Regions from separate parts of the Dactylosporangium sp. CA-139066 genome, predicted to be linked through region 1. Evidence: riboswitches for the same ligand, from Rfam matches in the RefSeq annotation. Region 1 holds a riboswitch; each other region holds the start of a gene.
The links. Region 1 has a riboswitch for cyclic di-AMP ahead of ACQEVU_RS06315 (C39 family peptidase). Riboswitches for the same ligand answer to the same signal wherever they lie in the genome.
Positions count from the first base shown of each region.

Region 2: it holds a riboswitch for cyclic di-AMP, as region 1 does, so the genes downstream of both, ACQEVU_RS28155 (NlpC/P60 family protein) here and ACQEVU_RS06315 (C39 family peptidase) in region 1, are expected to answer to the same signal.
Region 3: it holds a riboswitch for cyclic di-AMP, as region 1 does, so the genes downstream of both, ACQEVU_RS49545 (coiled-coil domain-containing protein) here and ACQEVU_RS06315 (C39 family peptidase) in region 1, are expected to answer to the same signal.

Region 1 is NZ_JBNJNH010000001.1:1,326,139-1,333,439, reverse strand. It holds gene asnB (asparagine synthase (glutamine-hydrolyzing)) at 1-1,789, opposite strand, end outside; gene ACQEVU_RS06320 (transglycosylase domain-containing protein) at 1,975-4,104, shown strand; gene ACQEVU_RS06315 (C39 family peptidase) at 4,493-5,347, opposite strand; cyclic di-AMP (ydaO/yuaA leader) riboswitch at 5,356-5,517, opposite strand; gene ACQEVU_RS06310 (hypothetical protein) at 5,979-6,710, shown strand; gene ACQEVU_RS06305 (Ig-like domain-containing protein) at 6,866-7,301, shown strand, end outside.
Region 2 is NZ_JBNJNH010000001.1:6,126,129-6,133,429, forward strand. It holds gene ACQEVU_RS28110 (barstar family protein) at 1-262, shown strand, start outside; gene ACQEVU_RS28115 (hypothetical protein) at 338-952, shown strand; gene ACQEVU_RS28120 (SDR family oxidoreductase) at 1,040-1,936, opposite strand; gene ACQEVU_RS28125 (TetR family transcriptional regulator) at 2,022-2,594, shown strand; gene ACQEVU_RS28130 (hypothetical protein) at 2,670-3,197, shown strand; gene ACQEVU_RS28135 (hypothetical protein) at 3,261-3,767, opposite strand; gene ACQEVU_RS28140 (hypothetical protein) at 3,755-4,141, opposite strand; gene ACQEVU_RS28145 (alpha/beta fold hydrolase) at 4,166-4,924, opposite strand; gene ACQEVU_RS28150 (MarR family winged helix-turn-helix transcriptional regulator) at 5,051-5,503, shown strand; cyclic di-AMP (ydaO/yuaA leader) riboswitch at 5,605-5,737, shown strand; gene ACQEVU_RS28155 (NlpC/P60 family protein) at 5,745-6,746, shown strand; gene ACQEVU_RS28160 (SPW repeat protein) at 6,803-7,258, opposite strand.
Region 3 is NZ_JBNJNH010000002.1:1,040,900-1,048,200, reverse strand. It holds gene ACQEVU_RS49555 (App1 family protein) at 1-600, shown strand, start outside; gene ACQEVU_RS49550 (exopolyphosphatase) at 680-1,639, opposite strand; gene ACQEVU_RS49545 (coiled-coil domain-containing protein) at 1,712-2,740, opposite strand; cyclic di-AMP (ydaO/yuaA leader) riboswitch at 2,750-2,895, opposite strand; gene ACQEVU_RS49540 (DUF998 domain-containing protein) at 3,106-3,687, shown strand; gene ACQEVU_RS49535 (glycoside hydrolase family 19 protein) at 3,767-4,879, shown strand; gene ACQEVU_RS49530 (SAM-dependent methyltransferase) at 4,876-5,664, opposite strand; gene ACQEVU_RS49525 (hypothetical protein) at 5,683-6,147, opposite strand; gene ACQEVU_RS49520 (tetratricopeptide repeat protein) at 6,189-7,301, opposite strand, start outside.

The sequences.
Region 1 (7,301 bases):
ATTCCAGGTCCAGGAGGCGGCCGGCGCCCGAGGTTGACAGGACGTGGTGGGCCCACTCGGCCAGGTCGGTGCGCAGCCAGCGCTTGGCCGGGGTCGGGAAGCCCATCTTCGGGCGTTCGGTGATGAAGTCGGGGACGATGCCGTCCATGGCGCGGCGCAGGGCGTACTTGGTGGTTTGGCCGCGCTTCGGGACCTTCAGGCGGTCGGGCAGCCGCGACAGTACCTCGAAGACGCGGCGGTCCAGGAATGGCACGCGCAGCTCGAGGGAGTGGGCCATCGACATGCGGTCGGCCTTCGTGAGGATGTCGCCGGGCAGCCACGTGTTGACGTCGATGTGCTGCATCGTGGCCACCGGGTCCAGCGCGGCCGCCTCAGCGTAGAGCGGCGCCGTCACGTACGGGTGGCCGACGGCGGGGGCGCCCCGCAGGAGCCGGATCTTCTCGGCCTCGCCCAGGACGCGGGCGTTGCCGAAGTACCGCTGCTGGATCGGGGTTGTCGCCCGCTGCAGGTAGCTCTTGCCCCGCACGCCGTCGGGCAGGGCCCGGGCCAGTGCGCGCAGGCCGCGTTGCAGCGGGGCGCCGAGGCGGGCGACCGGGGCGAGGGAGCGCGGCTCGCGGTAGATCGTGTAGCCGCCGGCCAGCTCGTCGGCGCCCTCGCCGGAGAGGACCACGGTGACGTGCTCGGCCGCGGTCCTCGCCAGGAAGTACAGCGGCACGATCGACGGGTCGGCGACCGGGTCGCCCAGGTGCCAGATGATCCGGGGCAGCGCCTCCATGACCTGCTCGGGGCGCACGACCGTCGGGAAGAGCTCGACGCCGAGGTGGCGGGCCGAGCGCTCGGCGGTCTCGATCTCCGAGAAGGCGGTCGAGGTGTCGAAGCCGGCGGTGAACGCCTGCAGGCGCGGGTGCAGCTCGGCGGCCAGGGCCACGATCGCGGTCGAGTCGATGCCGCTGGACAGGAACGCACCGACCGGGACGTCGGCGCGCATGTGGGCGCGGACGCTGTCCCGCAGGGCGGCGCGCAGGTCGGCCACGACGGCGGCCTCGTCGGCGGCCGGGTCGGGGCGGAACGTCGGACGGGCGTAGCGGCGCACGCTCGCCACGCCGCCGAACTTGCGCACGAGCAGGCCGCCGGCGGGCAGGCGCAGGACCTCGCGGTGCAGGGTGTACGGCTCCGGGACGTACTGCATGGTGAGGTACAGCGACAGCGCCATCGGGTCGAGGTCGGGGGCGGCGTGCTCAAGCAGCGGCGCCTTCTCGCTCGACAGCCACAGGCCGCCGGGGATCTCGACGTAGTACAGCGGCTTGATGCCGAACGGGTCGCGGGCGGCGTACACGGTCTCGGTCACGTCGTCCCAGATCGCGAACGCGAACATCCCGCGCAGCCGGTCGAGGGACGCCTCGCCCCAGTAGTGGAACGCGGCGGCGAGGACCTCCGAGTCGCCGTCGGTGGCGAACACCGCGCCGTGCTCGCGGACGAGCTCCTCGCGCAGCGCCTCGAAGTTGTAGATCTCGCCGTTGTAGACCAGCGTCCACCGGCCCGCCTCCGGGCCCGACGGCGGGTACGTCAGCGGCTGGCGGCTGCCCTGCCGGTCGATGATCGCGAGCCGTTTGAAGCCGGCCGCCACGCCGGGCCCGACCCGCTCCAGCGCCATGTCGTCGGGGCCCCGATGGTCGATGAGGCCGAGTTGGCGCTCCATGGCGCCGAGGAGTTCCGCGGAAATGGTGGCGTCCGCGGTGTACATGAGGAAGCCGCACATGACGTCGTGTCCCTTCGCTCGTTCGGCCACGCTGCGTCGCGCTTCCAGCCGAACAGAGGCCCCGCCGCCGGACCGGCGGATGTGCGACCGGCCATCCCCGGACTCGCCCAGCCGGCGGCATGGGTGATCTTCGCCAGGCGGCGGTTTACGGCACGGCGGCCGGGTTACCGGTGCTCGGCCAGCGAACCGCCCGCCGTTGCCAGGGAGACCACCGCATGCGCCTGCGCCGCCGCCCCCGCCCGCGTCCCCGGAAGCGGTTCCGGTTTTTTCGCGGCGTACTGAAGCTGCTGCTGTGCGGGGTGCTGGCCGGGCTCGTGCTCTCGGCCGCGTCGCTGCCGCTCGCGCTCGCCGGCGGCGGCCTGGCGAAGGCCGGGGCCGACACGTGGGAGAACCTGCCGACCCAGCTCGCGACGCCGCGGCCGGCGCAGACGACGTACGTGTACGCCAGCGACGGAAAGACCCTCCTCACGACCTTCTACGACGAGAACCGCCGCGATGTCGGCCTGGCGCAGATCTCGAAGCTCATGCAGCAGGCGGTCGTCGCCGCCGAGGACACCCGCTTTTACCAGCACCACGGCGTCGACGCGCGCGGCGTCTTCCGCGCGTTCGTGTCCAACAGCCGCGGCGGCGCGCAGCAGGGCGCGTCGACGCTGACGATGCAGTACGTCCGCAATGTGCTCAAGAACGACCCGAGCCTCACCCCGCAGCAGCACCTCGACGCGCTGGCCGACACCCCGGACCGCAAGCTGCGCGAGATGAAGCTGGCGATGGCCTTGGAAAAGAGGATGAGCAAGGGCGAGATCCTGCAGCAGTACCTCAACATCGCCTACTTCGGCTCCGGCGCCTACGGCATCTACGCGGCGAGCCAGACGTACTTCGGCAAGGAGCCGTCGGACCTCACCCTCCCCGAGGCCGCTCTGCTGGCCGGCCTGCTGCAGTCCCCCGACGCCGACAACCCGCTCACCGGCGACCGCGCCACAGCGCTGGCCCGCCGCGAGTACACGCTGGACGCGATGGCGAAGACGAAGGTCATCACCCCCGAGGCGGCCGCCGCGGCGAAGGCGACCGAGCTGACGCTGACCCAGCGCCGGCTGCCGAACGACTGCACCGCCGTACCGCAGGAGCACAACGACTGGGGCTTCTTCTGCGACTACTTCCGCCTGTGGTGGAACTCCCAGCCCGAGTTCGGCGCCACCCCGACCGACCGCGACGAGCTGCTGCGCACCGGCGGGTACACCATCGTGACGTCGCTGGATCCCGGGGTACAGGCGGCGGCTCTTTCGCAGTCCCTCGGTGTCTACGGCTATGACAACGCCCGCTCACTCCCCCTGGCCGTGGTGACGCCCGGCAGCGGCCGGGTCCTGGCGTTGGCGGTGAACCGCCACTACAGCCTGGAGGCCAACCCGCCCCAGCACCCGAACTACCCGAACACCGTGAACCAGCTGGTGTCCGGCGGCGCCGGCGTGGCCGGCTACCAGGCCGGCTCGACGTTCAAGATGTTCACGATGCTGGCCGCGCTGGAGAGCAACCGCCCGCTGAACACCCACTTCAACGCCCCGGCCCGCCTGGTGACCCACTGGCCCGGCGGCGGCACCGGCCCCGGCAACTGCGGCGGGCGGTGGTGCCCCGGCAACGACACCCCGAGCTGGATGGACGGCGACCGCACGATGTGGAACGCGTTCGGCCGCTCGGTGAACACGTACTTCGTCTGGCTCGAGGAGCAGGTGGGCGCCCGCAAGGTCGTGGAGATGGCCCAGCGCCTGGGCATCACGTTCCGCGCCGAGTCGGACACGACCATGGCGGCCAAGGCCGACGAGTGGGGCTCGTTCACGCTCGGCGTGGCCTCGACGACCCCGCTGGACCTGGCCAACGCCTACGCCACGGTGGCGGCCGGCGGCGTGTACTGCCAACCGCTGCCCGTCCTGTCCATCACCGACCCGGACGGCAAGCCGGTCGACGCGGCCGGCCCGAAGTGCCGCCAGGTCCTGGACCCCGACGTGACCGCCGCCGCGACGGACGCCGCGAGGTGCCCGGTGGGCAAGGGGTCGGCGTACAACAAATGCGACGGCGGCACCGCCGAGGCCGTGTCCGGCATCCTCGGCGGCCGCCCGGTCGCCGGAAAGACGGGAAGCTCGGAGTACAACGCGACGGAGACGTTCGTCGGCTTCACCCCGCAGATCGCGGCCGCCGCCATCGCGGTCAACGTCGACAACCCGAACGACCAGGTCGGCGGCGGCGTGTCAAACTCGGTAGACGCGGCGGTGGCGCAGACCATGGCCGCCGCGCTACGGGGCCAGCCCGTGAAGCAGTTCGTGGCACCGAGCCGGGCCAGAGCGCTGGGTTGACGTGCCGACACGGACGGTGACCGCTTTCGGCCACGATTTGGCGACGTCCGGTACCGTGAGAAGGGCCAAGACCGGAAGCGGCGCCGCCTCGTGACGCTCGATGCGCACCTCGGCAGGCACCTCCGGGACGGCAGTGCAACGACCTCAACGAACCACGAGCCGGAACACGCGCGCGTACGTGTTTTCCGGTCTCGCCCCCAATCACGCCCTCGCGGAGGCCGCACCCAGCGAGCCGCGGCACCGTCGCCCAGCCCGGGTTCGCGACACGGTCCGTGGACTCGCGACGAACGAATCACGGACGCGCGAGGACGAGCTCGCGAACCCGCGAAGGCGAACTCGCGGACCCGCGAGGAAGACGCGGGTCCGCGGGCGAGGCTCGGGAAGGGTGTCAGGCGGCGTAGCCGCGCTGGGCGATCCAGTCGGCCATCTTCGTGACGGGCAGGGTGTACGAGCCGACGCCCTGCGCGTCGGCGGGATCCGCGATCTTCACCGTGGCGCCGCCGTCCCGGTAGCCGACGATCGTCAGGTAGTGGCCGCCGTCGTACGAGTGGCCGTGGCCGGCGTCGTCGACCGTTGAGCCGGCGATGTTCGCGACGACCGCGTAACCCTGTGAGATCGCCGACACCACCGACGACCGCAGCTCGTCCACGTCCGCCGGCGTGGCCGTCGAGCCGCGGATGAAGTGGGCCTCGTAGAAGTTGGTGCCAGTAAAGGCGTTCAGGGCGCGGGCCGTGTCCTCGGACGAGTTCGTGCCGCTCTCCGTGGTGCCCAGGCGCTGGGCGACCTCCGACTGCGACGGGAACAAGCCGCGCGCGGTCAAGGCGATCCGGGTGGCCGCTGGGCCGCAGAAGTAGTAGTTTTCCTGCCACGCGAACTGGTACGAAATGTCCTTTTGGACCGGAGGTGTTGCAGATTGCGAAGCGGACGGCGACGGGGATGACGAACCCGCGGCCGACGTTGGCGAGGACGGCTTCGTGGGGGCCGCATCGGCGGGCTGCTTCCCGCGAGCGGCGCCGGCGGCAGCGCCCGGAGTCGAGCCGCCGGATGTCGACGATGCGTCGACCGAGGACTCGGCGCCGACCAGTGCCTGGGCGTCCGCCGGGGTCGGCGAACCCTGCTGCAGCGCGACCACGCCAAAACTCGCGGCCGCGGCCAGGCAGGCCGACGCGGCGACCACCGGCAGCCGCCGGCGGACGAAGGACGGGGTGCGTTGCGAGTGCCGGGATGTGTAGAAGTACGACAACGGGGGTACCACCCTTCCGCAGCCGCCTACCGGGTTAGCTGACGGGTTCGGACGGGAAGGCCGCCCTACCGCGCGACAAGCGCGCGGATTCACCCCAACTGGCGCGTGGGTCCCCGGCTCGTGCGCAACACGGACTCGCCGTGCGCAACACGACTCAGCGGATTCGCATCGGCGTCACCCACCGTGAGTGACTTCAGGGCCGAGGCGAACGGATCGACGGTAAACGCGCCGCTCAGGGCGCTTTTAACCACCCGCGAATTCAGCCACAGGGCGTGACGCCCGCACGAAGGGTGACCGTGCGCACACCGCCCGGGCGCCATTTCTCATGCCCAAAATCACCCCCTCGCCGGCCCGGTCCTAGTCTCGCCGGATGCTCGACGGTGCCGACGAAAACCCGCATCCCAGCGCGGTGGGAACGACCGAGACCGAGTCCAAGTCCGGTCCGCGCCATCTACGGCCTTCCCGCGGCCGCCATGCGGCCCACCTCCGCGTTCTTGCCGCCTCGCTCGCCACACGCCTCACGGAGGCGCGACGCGAGGCGCACTCATTTGCCACGCGCCTGACGGGGGCGCGACGCGAAGCACACTCACTCGCCACACGCCTCAACGGGCCACAGCGCGAGGCCTACCTGTTGCCGGTCGACCCGGGCGACCGGCGACCCCGCGGCCTGGCCGCCGCGGCCGTGCTCGCCGTGGCGGCGCTCGCGCTGACCGCGGTACCGATGTCCGAGAAGCAGAGCCCCGACGGCGGCACCGCGATGAGCCTCGCCAACGAGTCCGAGCGGCCGACGAACGACTCGGTGGCCTCCCGAGGCCGGGAGCGGGCCCCGCGGCCCGCCGCCACCACGAAGGCCCCGAAGGCGACGCAGGGCGCCAAGCCCGCGCAGAGCCCGAAGGCCGCGCCGAGCAGCAGCCCGGCACCGAAGGCGCCGCCCGCGCCCGTGGGCGGGCTCAGCCAGATTGAGATGGACAACGCGATCGCCATCGTCGACGTCGCCAAGCGGGAGAACCTGCCCAAGCGCGCGGCCATCGTCGCGCTGGCCACCGCGCTGCAGGAGAGCCACCTGCGCAACCTGGCCAACGGGAACCTGCCGCAGTCGCTCAACCACCCGAACCAGGGCGTCGGGTACGACTACGACTCCGTCGGGCTGTTCCAGCAGCGCCCGAGCTGGGGCTCGATCGACCAGCTGATGGACCCGCACGAGTCGGCCCGCCGGTTCTACGCGGCGCTCCTGCGCATCCCGGGCTGGGGCGACTACGCGGTCACCGTCGCTGCCCAGATGGTGCAGGGCTCCGCGTTCCCCGACGCGTACGCGAAGTGGGAAGGCCTGGCGACCCAGATCGCCGACGCCACAATGCAATAGCCCCCGAAGTCATTCGTTTGCCGGCCCAGGCTCGCCCGGGCCGGCACGACGATGCGGGGATAGACAGAGCAATAGCCCCCGGAGTCATTCGTTTGCCGGCCCAGGCTCGCCCGGGCCGGCACGACGATGCGGGAATGGACAGACAACGAAGGTCCGTGGCCGCGCTGCTTGCGCTCGCAGTCGCCGCGGCGCCGGGGTTGGTGGCCTGCGACGGTTCGTCGCACCGAAAACCCACCGCGGCGAAGAACACCGCTCCCCCGCCGACACCCGTCGGCCTGACGATCACGCCGTCGACGGACGGCGGCAGCGGCGACGTACCGATCAGCACCGAAATCGGCCTGAAGGTCAGCGCCGGCAAGGTGACCGGCGTGACGCTGACCGACGCGTCCGGCCAGCCGGTCGCCGGCGCGCCAAGAGACGACGGCAGCTCCTGGGTGCCCGCCACGGCGCTGCGCTACGGCACGAAGTACACCGCGAAGGTCACCGCCGTCGGCGTCGACGGCAAGCCGGTGACGAAGGAGACGACGTTCACCACGGCGGCGAAGGCGCCCGGCCAGCAGATCAACTCCGACCTGCAGCTCACCAACGGCG
Region 2 (7,301 bases), 4.8 Mb from region 1:
CATCGAGGGGTTCTACTGCGCGATCGGTGAGGCCATCAACGGGCCCGGCGGGTACTTCGGCTGGAATCTCGACGCCCTCGACGACTGTTTCGCCGGCGGTTTCGGTGCACGGCCGCCGTTCCGGCTCGTGTGGCGCGACGCCGCGGTCGCCCGCGGGCACCTCGTCGAAGGCTACGACCGGCACCGGTACGGGCCGGCGATCACCCTCGACCACCTGCTCGCCATCCTCACCGAGCATCGCATCGACGTCGAGCTGCGCTGACGGCTCCCCCGCCGCGCGCGGATGGCGGCCGGCCGCCAGAATTGCGGGCGGACGGGACTCTCGGGGACGGGGCGGATGTTGACTGACGTGGTGACGCCGTGGTGGCAGGCGGTCGACGAATCCGTCGAGAAGCTCGTCGCGGCGCTGACCTCAGCGGCCGCCCGAGCCGCCCGCCGCGCCGAACGGCGCCGTGGTCGTCGGCGCCGGACCGGGCCGAAGGGGCACAGCCAGGGTATCCGCCGCCAGCTCGCCGACGTCGTCCGCGCCCGGCGGCTGGCGCCGGGCGAGGCGGTCGACCACAAGACGGTCTCGGCACTGTTCGCCGGTCATCGCGGGCTCGTGACGAACCCGGCGCTGGTCGTCGCCGTCGCCCGGGCGTGCGCGATCATCGCCGACCGTAAGCTCACCGCGAAGGAGGCCGACCGGCTGCGCGCGGCGAGCGTGCACATCGCGCGGCTGATCGCCGCGGCGGAAGAGGCCGACCGCGTCGCCGCGCTCCCACCGCCCGCCCCGGTGCCGGAGCCCGTTCCCGTAGCAGCGCCCGTGCTAGTCCCAGCGCCCGTCCCAGTCCCGGCACCGGTGTCACCTCCCGCGCCCCGGCGGCCGCGCAGGGTGCTGACCGTGGCCGCGCTGCTCGCCGTTGTCGCCGTGCTGATCGTGTTGGCGATGGTCGGCGCGTTCTCGACGTAGGCCCAGCCTTTGCCCGGCGACGCGCGGCCGGCGACATCCCCGTCCGAGATGCCGCCGGCCGGGCCCGCGATTTGGCCGGGCACGCGGTCAGAACTTTGAGTACGCGCCCGCGTCGATGTCCTCGACCAGGGTGGGGCCGGTCGGCGTCCAGCCGAGCAGCTCCTGCGTCGCGGTGCTGCTCGCGGCGAGGTTCATGGCGAAGAAGCCGCCGATGAAGCCGAAGTGGCCGGGCACGTCGTCCGGGGCGATCGAGGCGACGGGCAGGTCGTACGCGCGGCCGAGCGCCTCGGCGATCACCCGCGACGGCACGGCGGTCTCGGCCACGGCGTGCAGGCGGGAACCCGCCGGCGCCTTCTCGAGGCCGAGCGTGACCATGCGGGCGGCGTCGGTGCGGTGCACGGCCGACCATGCGGTGCTGCCGTCGCCCGGGTAGCCGGAGACGCCCTTGTCGCGGGCGACCGCGCCGATGATCGCGATGAACCCGTGGTCGCCCACGCCGTGCACGGTTGGGGCGAAGCGCAGGCTCACGCTGTGCACGCCGCGCTCGACGTACTCGAGCGCGAGGTTCTCGCTGCCGCCGCGGGGCGAGTCCGGGCCGTGGAACGGCGAGGGGTCGGCCTCGGTGGCCGCGCGGTCCTGGGAGAGCCCGGCGACGCCGGAGGCGAGCAGGAACCGGCGCCCGCTGCCGGCGAGGGTGTCGCCGATGGTCTGCACGGCGTTGCGCTCGGCCGCGTTGGAACTGGCCGGGTTGGACCAGTCGTGCTTGTTGGCGAGGTGGATGACGGCCTCGGCGGCCTCCGCGCCGGCGCGGAGGCTGTCCAGGTCGTCGAGGTCGCCGCGCCGGACGCGGGCGCCCTTGGCCTCCAGTGCCGCGGCGGAGTTGTCGGATCGGGCCAGGCCGGTGACCTCGTGGCCGGCGGCGAGCAGGTCGTCGACCACGGCGGAGCCGATCCAGCCGGAGGCTCCGGTGACGAATACGCGCATGACGTGCGCTCCTTCGACGTGCGATGTCAGTGACAGACATAGCGTACCTCGCCATGTCAGCCGCTGCCATCACTACACTGATCCTGTGGTGCGATGGGAACCGGGAGCCCCGCAGCGGCTGCAACGAGCCGCGCTGGAGCTGTTCACAGAGCGTGGCTTCGAGCAGACCACGGCCGCGGAGATCGCGCAGTCGGTCGGCCTGACCGAGCGCACCTTCTTCCGGCACTTCAGCGACAAGCGCGAGGTCCTGTTCTACGGCCAGGAGAGGCTCGTGCGCACGTTCGTCGAGGGCGTGGAGTCGGCCCCGCCCGGCGCGTCGCCGATGGAGATGGTCACCGCCGCGCTGCGCTCGGGCGCGGGCTTCTTCACCGACGAGCACCGCCCGCACTCGCGGACCCGGCAGTCGGTGATCGACGAGAACCCGGCGCTGCAGGAGCGCGAGCTGCACAAGCTCGCCACCCTCGGCGTGACGCTCGCCACCGCACTGCAGGCGCGCGGCGTCGACCGGGCCACGGCCGAGGTGGCCGCGCAGACCGGCATGACGGTGTTCGGGATCGCGTTCGCCCGGTGGATTCGCGAGGGCGAGACCCGCTCGATCGCCGACATCGAGACCGATGTCCTGCGGGAGCTGCGCTCGCTCGTCGCGCCGGCGGCCTGACGCCGCTGTGGAGATGTGATGGAGATCCATCCCAGGCGGTCATGCATCGGGGCTGGCGCGGGTTAGGCTCCCGCCGTGCGCGACCTCACCCGAATCCGCTTCTGGCTCGTCCTGTTTGTGATCGGCCTCGACATCAGCGGCGTCACCGCGTTTCCGCTCGAGGCCGAGAGCGGGCTGCTGGTGCGGATCCTGCACGCCTCGTGGTCGCCGGCGCCCGAGCACCTGCCGGTGCTCGTGGACTTCCTCGACCGCGTCCACCACGGCATCGTCGAGACCGGCCGGCAGTATCCGTTCATGGCGTACGGCACCGACTGGCTCGCGTTCGCGCACCTCGTCATCGCCGTGGCGTTCTGGGGCCCGTACCGCGACCCGGTGCGCAACATCTGGGTCGTGCACTTCGGCATGATCGCGTGCGTGGCCGTCATCCCGCTGGCCCTCATCGCCGGCCCGGTCCGCGGCATCCCGCGGTGGTGGCAGCTCATCGACATGTCGTTCGGCGTGTTCGGCATCGTGCCGCTGTTCTTCGCCGAGCGGGCGATCCGCCGCCTCGCCAAGCAGGAAGCCGCGCCCGCCGCCGACCGCGAGCAGCAGCTCGTCAGCTGACCGGACTCCGACTCTGGTTGTCCATAGTGGACCAAACCGGGCCGCTCGCCTCGGCGTCGAGCGTCAGGCGGCGGCGAAGAGCAGCTCGCGCAGGCGGGGGCGCAGGCGGAGCACCGCGATCACCAGCGGGACCGTCAGCGCCAGGCGGGCGACCAGCAGCGGGATCATCAGCTCCAGCCGCAGCGTGAAGCCGTGCTCGTCGGCGAGGGTGGCGTGCGGCAGGGCGAAGCCGGCGGCCACCACGACCGCCGCGCCGATCCGCCAGAACACCACCGTGCGCGTGCGCAGGACCGCGTCCGGATCGCCGTCGCGGCTGCGCACCAGGAGGGTGGCCAGGGCGTACCAGGCGACGGCGGCGAGGAGTTGGGTGTAGAAGAGGAACGTCTCCGCGGTACCGATGCGCTGGCCGTTTTCCAGCAGTGACAACGACGGCGTCGGCAGGCCGGGGATCACGGCGAGCAGCGCGGCGATGTCGGCGACCGCGATCAGGGCGAACAGCCCGGTGAGCGTGAGCAGCAGGAGCGTGGCGACCTCGATCCGCTCCCAGGCCGCGGCCTTCACACCCGCCACCCGTGCGCCTGCACGGCGAGCCGGTCGGCGGCCCCGGCGTCGGCGGTCAGCACGGCCCAGCGGCCCCCGGCGACCACGGTCTCGGCGCCGAACGTGACGACGGTCTCGGTGTGCATGTGGCTGACCCAGTCGTCGCGCTGCCGGCCGTCGTCGAACGTCACCACCGTGACGTCGTGGTGGTTGACCTGGCACTGGACGCTCTCCCGCACGCCCGGCTGGGCGGGCAGCCGGGACGCCTCGGCACAGCCGGCCGCGGCGGCCAGCTGGAACGGCGACGGCGGCGCGACCGGGAACAGGCTCTGGGCCGCCCACCAGCCGAGCCCCGCGATGAGCACGGCCCCGGCGATGACCAGTTCGGTCCGGGTGGAGATCACCGGCGCACTGTAGCGGACCATGGGTCAGGCCCGCCGGATCGGCATGTGCGTCGGCGCCGCCGGCCCGCCGAGGAACGTCGCGACCAGGTCGGCACACAGCCGTGGCTTCTCGATCAGCAGCGTGTGCGAGGCGTTCGGTACCACGGCGAGCTCGGCGTCGGGCAGCCCGCGGTACAGCTCCAGGGTGTGCTCGAGGGAGACGGCGTCGTCGTCGCCGACGAGCACCAGCGTGCGGCAGCCCACCGCCTTCAGCTCGGCCGCGCTCAGCGCGAGGTCCCCGGCCGCGGCGGAGGCGGCGATCCGCTCGATGACGGAGGCGAGATGGCCGGGTCCTTCCGGCGAGACCTCGGCGTGCTGGTCGTAGATGACCTGCGGGATGTCGGCGGGCGAGGCGGGCGGCAGCAGCCCGCCGTCCTGGTGGAACGCGCCGCTGATGAGCACCAGGCGCGACACCAGGTCCGGACGGGCCAGCGCGGCCAGCAGCGCCACCACCGCGCCCGCGCTGTAGCCGACCAGGGCCGCCGGCTCGCCCACGACGTGCTCCAGGAACGCGACCGTGTCGGCCGCCATGACCTGCGGGCTGAGCGGGCCGCCCGGATCCGGGGTGTGGCCGTGGCCGCGCCGCTCCGGCTGGTAGAGCCGGAACGATCCGGCCAGCGCGTCGAGGTTGCCGGCGAAGCAGCGCGAGTCGACGATCGCGCCGTGCAGCAGCACCACCGGCTCGCCCGCGCCGCGTTCGTCGTACCAGGTGCGCAGGCCGTTGATCTCGGCGTACCGCTGCATCGCGACCTCCCCCGTCGTCCGCCCTGATTGTGTCGCACGCGGCCCTGGTTTCGCAGACCCGGCGTGGCGGCCCGGCGCCGGCGACGGCCGCGTGGTGCGCATAACGAATCCGGTCAAGGAGGGGTCGTGGACTTCGCTGCGGCCGACGCGATCAACCAGGCCATCCGCCTGCTGAGCCTGCGCCACCGGGCGCGGGCCGCGACGCTGCTCGCCCCGCTGGGGCTGCATCCGGGCCAGGAGGCGCTGCTGCTCGAGCTCGACCGGACCGGCCCCCGCATCCAGGCGCAGCTCAGCGAGGCCCTCGGCTGCGAGCCGCCCAGCGTCACGCTCATGATCCGCAAGCTCGAGGCGTCCGGGCACGTCCGCCGCGCGCCGGCGCCCACCGACAGACGGGCGAGCCTGGTCGAGCTGACCGAGAGCGGCGCGGCGCTGGCCGAGCGGGTCAAGGAGACCTGGCGCGCGCTGGCCGAGGAGACCGTGGCCGGCCTGGCCGCCGCCACGGTGGCCGAGCTCCCCGGCATACTGACGGCCACGACGGGCAATGTCGACCCGCGACGCGCTCGCTTTCGTTCTCGTTAAGTGTTGCTTATATCCCCCGCTGGGCGGTTTCGCCGCCGAGATCATTCCGTTACGTTCGGTGTCGAGCCCGCCGGCCACAGTCATCCAACCCCGGGTGACCCGGGCGGGCGCCGCCGAGTCGTATTCCGAGCCGGGGACCCACCGTTCCTGGGGTGAATCCGTGACCACGGTAGGGCGCACCTTCTTCTCGCCCGAACCCGTCAGCTAACCCGGTAGGCGGTCACGGAAGAAGGACTGTGCCGTGTTCAACGGACGAACGACGCTGCGCTCCGTAGTCGTCGGCGTGGCGGTCGCCGCGCTGATCGCCCCGGCCTGCGCCGCGCACGCCGATCCGAGCCCCGAAGAAATCCAGGCCCAGATCGACAAGGGCAACAACGAGGTCGAACTCATCGTCGAGCAGTACAACAAGGTCAACGGCGACCTCGCCGCCACCCAGACGGCGCTGACGTCGCTCGAGGCCGACCTGGTGCCGCTGCAGTCCCGCATGGACGCGGCGCACGCCGACGCCGACTCGGTCGCCGTCAACGCCTACAAGACGGGCGGCGGCAACCTGCGCACCATGTCGCTGGTGCTCGGCGCCGGCTCCTCCGACGCGTTCTTCGACCGCGTCGGCACCCTCGAGCAGATCTCCCGCAGCCAGCAGCAGGACCTCGCCGCATACACGTCGGCGAAGACCACCTTCGACGCGCAGAAGCAGCGCCTCAACGAGACCCTCGCGGCGCAGAACCGGCAGAAGGCGGAGCTGGAGACCCGCAAGAAGCAGATCGAGGGTGACATCGCCCGCCTCGACGAGATGCAGCGCAAGGCCGACGCGGCGGCCAAGGCCGCGGCCGCGGCGGCGAAGAAGCCCGCCCCGACCACGAACACGAACACCAACCCCGGCGCGCCCCCGAAGGTCAACGGCGCCGCCGGCAAGGCGGTCGCCTACGCCTGGGCGCAGCGGGGCAAGCAGTACGTCTGGGGCGCCGCGGGGCCGGACACGTTCGACTGCTCGGGCCTGACCATGATGGCGTGGAAGGCGGCCGGCGTCACGCTGCCGCACAACGCCGCACAGCAGTACGCGAAGGTCCGCCACATCTCCAGAAGCCAGCTGCAGCCGGGCGACCTGGTGTTCTACAACAATCTGGGGCACGTGGGCATCTACATCGGCGACAACCAGATCATCCACGCCCCGAACAGCCGCACGGTCGTGAAGGTCTCGCCGATCGACATCGACACGCTGTACGGCTACGGCCGCCCATAACCGGGCGACGCTCGGTCCCCGTGCCTGCGGGGACCGAGCGGCAGGACGGGCGGGGCCTAGCGACGGGTCTCCGGAACCCGGCGGCGCGCCGTCATCAGCAGCGCGACCGCCCCCAGCCCCAGCAGCACGGTGATCCCGCCGGTGACCGCGTTGTTCCACACGATGCCGGCCGTGCTCGACGAGCGCTGGATGATGAACGGCGACACGATGATCCACACGCCGATCGCGGTCATCGCCCAACTGAGCCGGTACATCCGCGCGGGGGCCATGGCCAGCCCGAGCGCGATGACGCCCACCAGGATGCCCAGAATCAGGTTGTTCACCGCCACATTCGGCGCCGAACCGCTGAACCCGATGACCCACGGCGAAATGGCCAGCCAGCCACCGGCCAGCAGTACCAGCCCGTCGATGGCGACCGCCTGACCGCTCGCCGCGACCCGCTCGAACCGCTGCCGCATCTCAAGGGCGTCGGGGTGCTCCCCGATCTCGCGGTACTGCGAAACCCCGGACACAATGCACCTCCCGTACAGACGACAACCAGCTGCGTTCCAACCG
Region 3 (7,301 bases), on a different contig from region 1:
GGCATCATCTCCGACGTCGACGACACAGTCATGGTGACCACGCTGCCGCGCCCGCTGCTCGCCGCCTGGAACACGTTCGTGCTCGACGAGCACGCGCGGGCCTCGGTGCCGGGGATGGCGGTGCTGTACGAGCGGCTGGTCAACGCCAACCCGGGCGCCCCGGTCTTCTACCTGTCGACCGGCGCCTGGAACGTGGCCGCGACGCTGACGCGGTTCCTGTCCCGGCACCTGTACCCGGCGGGTCCCCTCCTGCTGACCGACTGGGGCCCGCAGCCGGACCGGTTCTTCCGCAGCGGACAGGCCCACAAGCGCGCCTCGCTGGCCCGCCTGGCCGACGAGTTCCCGGACATCCGCTGGCTGCTGGTCGGCGACGACGGCCAGCACGACCCGGAGATCTACGCCGAGTTCGCCGCCGAGCACCCGGACGCCGTCGCCGCCGTCGCCATCCGGCACCTCTCCCCGACCCAGGCGGTGCTGGCCGGCGCCTTCCCGGGCGTCGCCGGGAGCTCGAAGCGCTTCCCGGCCAACGACCGCCGCTGGCTGGGCGCCCCGGACGGCGCCGGCCTGTGGCGCCTCCTGCGGGACACGGAGATCCTGTAACCCCCGGCCGGATCGGTGAGATCAGCGCCGACCTGGCCGAGCTGACCGTGTGCCTCATGGCGGCGCGTCCTGGCCGAGGTCACCTCCCGTGCCCAAGCGGAACTGCGGCACCAACCTTCTCGATGAGCTCGCCGAGCACCCGCTCGGCCTCGTCGTGGGGCACCTGGCAGGTGCCGGCGGCGAGGTGGCCGCCGCCGCCGTATTGCAGCATCACCGACCCGATGTCGGTCGGCGACGTGCGGTCCAGGATCGATTTGCCGACCGCAAACACGGTGTTGAGCTTCTGCTTGCCCCAGATGACGTGGATCGAGACGCGGGCCTCGGGGAACAGCGCGTAGACCATGAACCGGTTGCCCGCGAAGATGATGTCCTCGTCGCGCAGGTCGACCACGACCACGTCGCCGTGCACGTGCGAGACCCGCCGCAGCTGGTCGACGAACAGCTCCTGCTGGTCGCGGAAGAGCTCGGCGCGCTCGGCGACGTCGGGCAGGGCCAGGATCTCCTCGACGTCCTGGTGGTCGATGCAGGCGTCGATGAGCTGCATCATCAGCTGGTAGTTGGAGATGCGGAACTGCCGGAACCGGCCCAGCCCGGTGCGGCTGTCCATGAGGAAGTTCAGCAGCGTCCAGCCGACCGGCTGGAGGATCTCGCTGATGTCGTACTGCGCCGAGTCCGCCCGGTCGACCGCCTCCATCAGCTCGTCGGAGACGTGCGGGAAGCGCTCCGGCCCGCCGAAGTGGTCGTAGATCACGCGGGCCGCCGACGGGGCCTCGGCGTCGATGACGTGGTTGGTCGCCTGGCCGGTGCCGTTGAGTTGGCCGACGCGCAGGGTCTCGGAGTGGTGGTGGTCGAAGACCAGGTGGGCCCCGGGGGCGTACGGCAGGTTGGTGAGGATGTCCGTCGGCCCGACGTCGACGTTGCCGTCCTGCACGTCCTTGGGGTGCACGAACGTGATGTCGCCGATGAGGTCGAGGTGGCGCAGGAGGACCGCGCAGACCAGTCCGTCGAAGTCGCTGCGGGTCACGAGACGGTACTTCACTTGCGGATCCCCTCGCAGAGAAACGGCCGGTCGACAGGAGCCCTATCGACCGGCCGTCCGCGAAGGTGAGGGTTAGAGAACCGAGAGATGCACGTGGTTGGTGTGATCGCTGGACGGGTCGCCGGCCACGCCGCTGTAATGGTGCCAGCCGGCCGCCGGTGTCCAGATCTGTTTGAACCAGATCACGTACATCACGCCCAGGTTGTAGGCGTTCTTCACGAAGTACGCCGCCAGTGTGGAGCCGTAGACGAAGTCGTCGCCGGTGGCCACGCCGCCGAAGCCGTTGCTCTTCTGCACCGAGAAGTCGCAGGCGCGGCCCTTGGGGTGCTCATACGGCCCGCTCGGGCGGTAGCAGGACACGAACCGCTTGAAGCCGTCCTTCTGCGCCGTCTGCATGTCGTGCAGCGTGCGCGGCGTGAGGCAGCCGGTCGTGGTCGGGTCCTTCACGCTGCACGACTCCTTGGGCAGCGAGCCGTCGGAGTTGCGCTTCACCGGGTCGGCGACCGGCAGGTTTGCGGTGACGAAGCCCTTGCTCGGCCCGCCGGCCAGCGCGAGCGCCTTCTCCGCGTCCTTCTTCTGCTGGTCCATCGTGGCGACCTGCTGCTGCTGCGTGGTGACCTCGTCGTCGAGGGCCTTCTTCTGCGCGGTCTGCGCATCCTGCAGCAGCTTGTACTGGTGCAGGAGGTTGTCGTTGTGGTGGGCGATCTCGTTGATGGAGCCGGCCCGCTCGGCGAAGCCGTCGGGGCTGCCGGCGTCCATCAGGGCCGCGAAGGTGGTGAGGGGGCCCGTGCGGTACGCCGCGATGGCGATCGCCGCCACCTGGTCCTTGATCGTGGCGAGCTGGGCCTCGGTGTTCTTCAGCTGCTCGGTCAGCTCGCCCTGGCGCTTGACGGAGGCGTCGAAGCGGGCCTTGGCGTCGGTGTACGCCTGGGTGGTCTGCTCCAGGACCTGGGCGAGGGTCGGGTTGGCGGAGGCGCCCTCGTCGCCCGGGTCGCCGCCGGGCGTGGGCTCGGCCGCGGCGGGCGTGCCGGCGAGCCCCCCGAGCACCAGAGCCGACAGCAGCGCGACCATCACGCGCCGGTAGGGATGTCGCGATGACATCTGGTTCGTTGTTCCTTCCGTCGGCCGCCGACCGAGTTAGCTGACGGGTTCGGGACGGAACGACCCCTACCACCCTCGCGAAGAGGGTAGATTCACCCCAACGTAACGGTGGGTCCCCGGCTCGCCACGGTGCGGCGATTGGGCGGCAGCCACGCCCGGCACCGGGGGCGGCGCCTGCTGGACGTGACCGTGGGTCACTGTACCCAGGGTCCAGAAATCGCGCACCGCACCGTTTGTGCGGAGATCCTTAAAAGCTTCTTTGCTCTGGCCATTTGTGGCCCAGATCACACCCTGACGCGGCCTCCGGGGCGCGTGGGTGACACTCACCGAGCCGATGAACCCCTTGCGCGCGCCAGGATCGGGCGGTGAACCTCAGGCTTCTCGCGCTCGCCGGCTTCGCCCTTGCCGCCGCCCTGGTCGTCGACGGCCATCTCGACCCGAACGGCAACCTCAACCCCTGGTCGCTCACCGTGAGCGACTTTGCCGTGTCCGATCGTGGGGGCGTGGTCGACTGGGCGATGGTCGTCATGGCGGCCGCCTCGGGCGCGCTGCTGCTCGCCCTGCACCGGACCGGCGTGCGGATCGAGGCGTGGGTGGCCGGGCTGTTCGCGGTCTGGGCCGCCGGGCTGACGGTCGCGGCGATCGTGCCCACCGACGCGCCGGGGCTCGCGCTCTCGGCCGCCGGGTCGGTGCACCGCTACGCCTCGGTCGCCGCGTTCGTGGCCCTGCCGGTCGCCGGCTGGCGGCTCGCGCAGCGGGTGCCGCACGGGCGGGCGGTGCGCGCGCTGGCCGCGGTGAGCGTGGGGTGCGCGCTGGCGATGGTCTACTCCGCCTTCCCCGGTGACCGGGTGCTCATCGGGCTGGCCGAGCGGCTGCTGCTGGTCGCCGAGGCCGGGCTGCTCGTCGCCCTCGCACTGCCTCAACGGTACCGTAAATATTCTTCATAAAGCGATGATGTTCGCTGTTTCGGCTGCTCTCGGCTGGTCGGATAGGCCGGTCACAGTCAGACCGAAGGAGTGATTCAGGGTGTCCAGAGTGCGCGCGCTGGCGATGCTCGCCGCGATGGCGATCGTCAGCGGGGTGGTCGCGGTCTTCAACATGATGCCCGCCTCCGCCGCCTCGTGTGCCGCGCCGTGGCAGGCGACGGCGGTCTACACCGGGGGCGCCACGGTGTCCCGCAACGGCCACAACTACCTCGCGAAGTGGTGGACGCAGAACGAGGCCCCGCCCGGCACCAGCGGCGTGTGGCAGGACCAGGGATCGTGCGGCGGCAGCGGCCCGGCCAACCCGCCGCCGCAGACCGGTTCCGCCGGCGGGTGCAGCTTCCCGGCGTGGGTCCAGGGCCGCAACTACGTGACCGGCGACATCGTGAAGTTCACCGATGGCAAGTTCTACATCGCCGAGCACGACAACCCGGGGTACAGCCCGGTGATCAGCACCTGGTACTGGGACCCGTACGCCTGCAGCAGCGGCGGCGGCTCCACGACGACCGCGCCCCCGCCCCCGCCGGACAACGGCGCCTTCGTGGTCAGCGAGGCCCAGTTCAACCAGATGTTCCCGGGCCGGAACGCCTTCTACACGTACTCGGGCCTGGTCGCCGCCCTGTCGGCCTACCCGGCGTTCGCGAAGACCGGCAGCGACGCGGTGCGCAAGCAGGAGGCGGCGGCGTTCCTGGCCAACGTCAACCACGAGACCGGCGGCCTCGTGTACATCGTCGAGCAGAACACCGCGAACTACCCCGCCTACTGCGACGCCGGCCAGTCCTACGGCTGCCCGGCCGGCCAGGCGGCGTACTACGGCCGCGGCCCGATCCAGCTGAGCTGGAACTTCAACTACAAGGCGGCCGGCGACGCGCTCGGCATCGACCTGCTGCACAACCCCAACCTCGTGCAGACCGACGCGGCCGTGGCCTGGAAGACGGCGCTGTGGTACTGGAACACGCAGAGCGGCCCGGGCACCATGACCCCGCACAACGCCATGGTGAACGGGGCCGGCTTCGGCGAGACGATCCGCAGCATCAACGGCAGCCTGGAGTGCAACGGGCGCAACCCGGCCCAGGTGCAGAGCCGGGTCGCGGCGTACCAGCGCTTCGTCGGCATCCTCGGCGTGGGCGTCGGTAGCGGCTCCGTCTCCTGCTAGGGCTTGCGGGCCACTCCGCCGTACAACGCGGCCTGGGCGTCGGTGAGCGACTCATCGGCGCCCGGCCGCCACCGCAGGATCGGCACCACCCCCGGCTCCACGAGTTCGAGGCCGTCGAAGAACCCGGCGACCTCCTCGCGGTTGCGCAGGCGGGTGGTGATGCCCTGCCTGCGCATGATCGCGGTGAAGCGGGCCCACTCCTCGGGCTCGAAGTCCGCCGTGATGTGGGACAGGACCAGGTAGCTGCCGCTGGGCAGGCGGGCCATGAGCCGCTCGACGATGCCGTAGGGGTCGTCGTCCTCGTCCAGGAAATGCAGGATGGCGAAGAGCAGCAGCGCCACGGGCCGGTCGAGGTCGAGGTTGTCGAGGACCTCGCGGGCCTGCAGGATGCGCTCGCCGTCCTGGAGGTTGGCGTCGACGTAGGCGGTCCGGCCCTCGGGCGCGCTGGTGAGCAGCGCACGGGCGTGCGCCAGCACGATGGGGTCGTTGTCGACGTACACGATGCGGGACGACGGATCGATCGCCTGCGCGACCTCGTGGACGTTGGGCGAGGTCGGCAGCCCCGTGCCGATGTCGAGGAACTGCCGGATGCCGGCCTCGGCGAGGTAGCGCACCGTGCGCCGTAGGAACGCCCGGTTCTGCAGCGGGGCGGTGGCCGCGTTGGGATTGACCTTCAGCCCCGCCTCGGCCGCCGCCCGGTCGGGGGCGAAGTTGTCCTTGCCGCCGAGCAGATAGTCGTAGACCCGCGCGGGATGCGGCCGGTCGGTGTCGAAGGGTGCGGCCATGCGATTCCTCCCGGTTGACTAGCCGCAGGCGGAGTTCAGTGCGGTGGTCAGCGCCGTGCCCGCCTTGAGCACATCGCCGACCGTCACGCCCTGGGTCTCCGAGTATCGCCTGAGCGCTGCGAGCACGGTATCCACCGCCGAGCGCACATCGACGTCGGCCACGTTCGTCGCCAGCGGCGTGAGCCTGTCGCCCCACTCCTTGGCCGCGGCGCTCTCCTCGGCCGACAGCGTCTCGGCGGCCGCCTGGTCGTTGCGGTTGATCGCCGCCAGCGTCTTGGTGGCGGCGTCGTTGAACCTGGTGAAGTACTGCACCTGCACGGCCTTGACGTCGAGGCAGGCCTGCCTGGCGGGGTCGGCCGGCGAGGCGACCGGCGCCGCGGACGTGGCGCCCGCCCCGGCCTGGGCGGTGCCCGCGGTGGCGTCGCACCCGGCCCCGAGCGCCAGCACCGCCGACGCGGCGACGGCGGCCGCGAGGAGTCGCATTTCGAGGGGTCTCCTTCGGATCGATTCGACGCCGCCCGATCTTACGGAATCCGCCTCGCGCGCGGGTGCCCGATGAGGCCCGTCACGCCCTGGTACGCGGCGTAGGGCAGCCAGCCGGCCAGCGCCAGCAGCCCGAAGCCGATGGCGAAGAACCCGGGCAGCCCGGCGGGGTCCGGCAGCGGCATCGCGGCGGGCGGCAGGACCGTGCAGGCGACGATGACGGCCAGCTCGGCCAGCGCCGCTAGGCTCAGCGGGACGAGCAGCGCCCCCAGGACGGGATTCGGCCGGCCGGGGCGGCGGATGAGCCGGCGCCGCGACCACACCGCGTTGCCCAGGAACAGGGCCAGCCCGACCAGGCCGGCGATCGCCCGGGTGCCCCACGGCGCCGGCGGGTCGATGCTGAGCAGCCACGCCGGCAGGGCCACGACCGAGCCGTTGCGCACGATCCGCAGCGCCCAGCGCGCGGGCTCGGCCGACTCGCGGTGCTCCTCCAGCAGGTCGGTGCTCGCCGGCTCCCGGGCGGCCACCTGACCGTCCCGCACCATGACGGCCGCCGCCGCCACGACCAGGGAGCCGATGTGCACGACGAACGCGATCTGGACGGCCGGCGTCGGGTCCGTGCCCGCGTCCTGCACCACCCCGACGACGGTCAGCGCGATGCCCGTGGCGGCGCAGAGCACCAGCGCGCCCAGCCGCGCGCGGGCGCGCCGGTCGGTGCGGGGCAGGCCGCGGGCGTACCGCCGGACGCTCGGCGGCAGCGAACGCCACACCCACGCGAACCGGGCCAGCCAGAGCACCACCGGCAGCGGCGTGACGGCCCACATCCACGGCTCCCGGCCGAACGTGCCGAGCAGGCCGCTGAACCACACGGCCATGATCCCGACGCCGCCCAGGCCGATGAGGAGTGCGCGGTCGAGCACCGTGCGGGCGGCGCGGTCGTTCGGCTCCGCCGCCAGCACCGCGGCGGCGTGCCCGGCCGCCGCCGACACCCGGCCGCCCGCCACCGCGACGCGGCCTAGGCCGGTCAGCGCGTCGGTGTTCTCCGGTTCGATCGCGAGCACGCGCTCGAACGACCGGCGCGCGGCACGGTTCCGCCCGATCGTCTGGAACATCACCGCCCGGATGTAGTGCGGGCCGGCCGTGTCCGGGGCGAG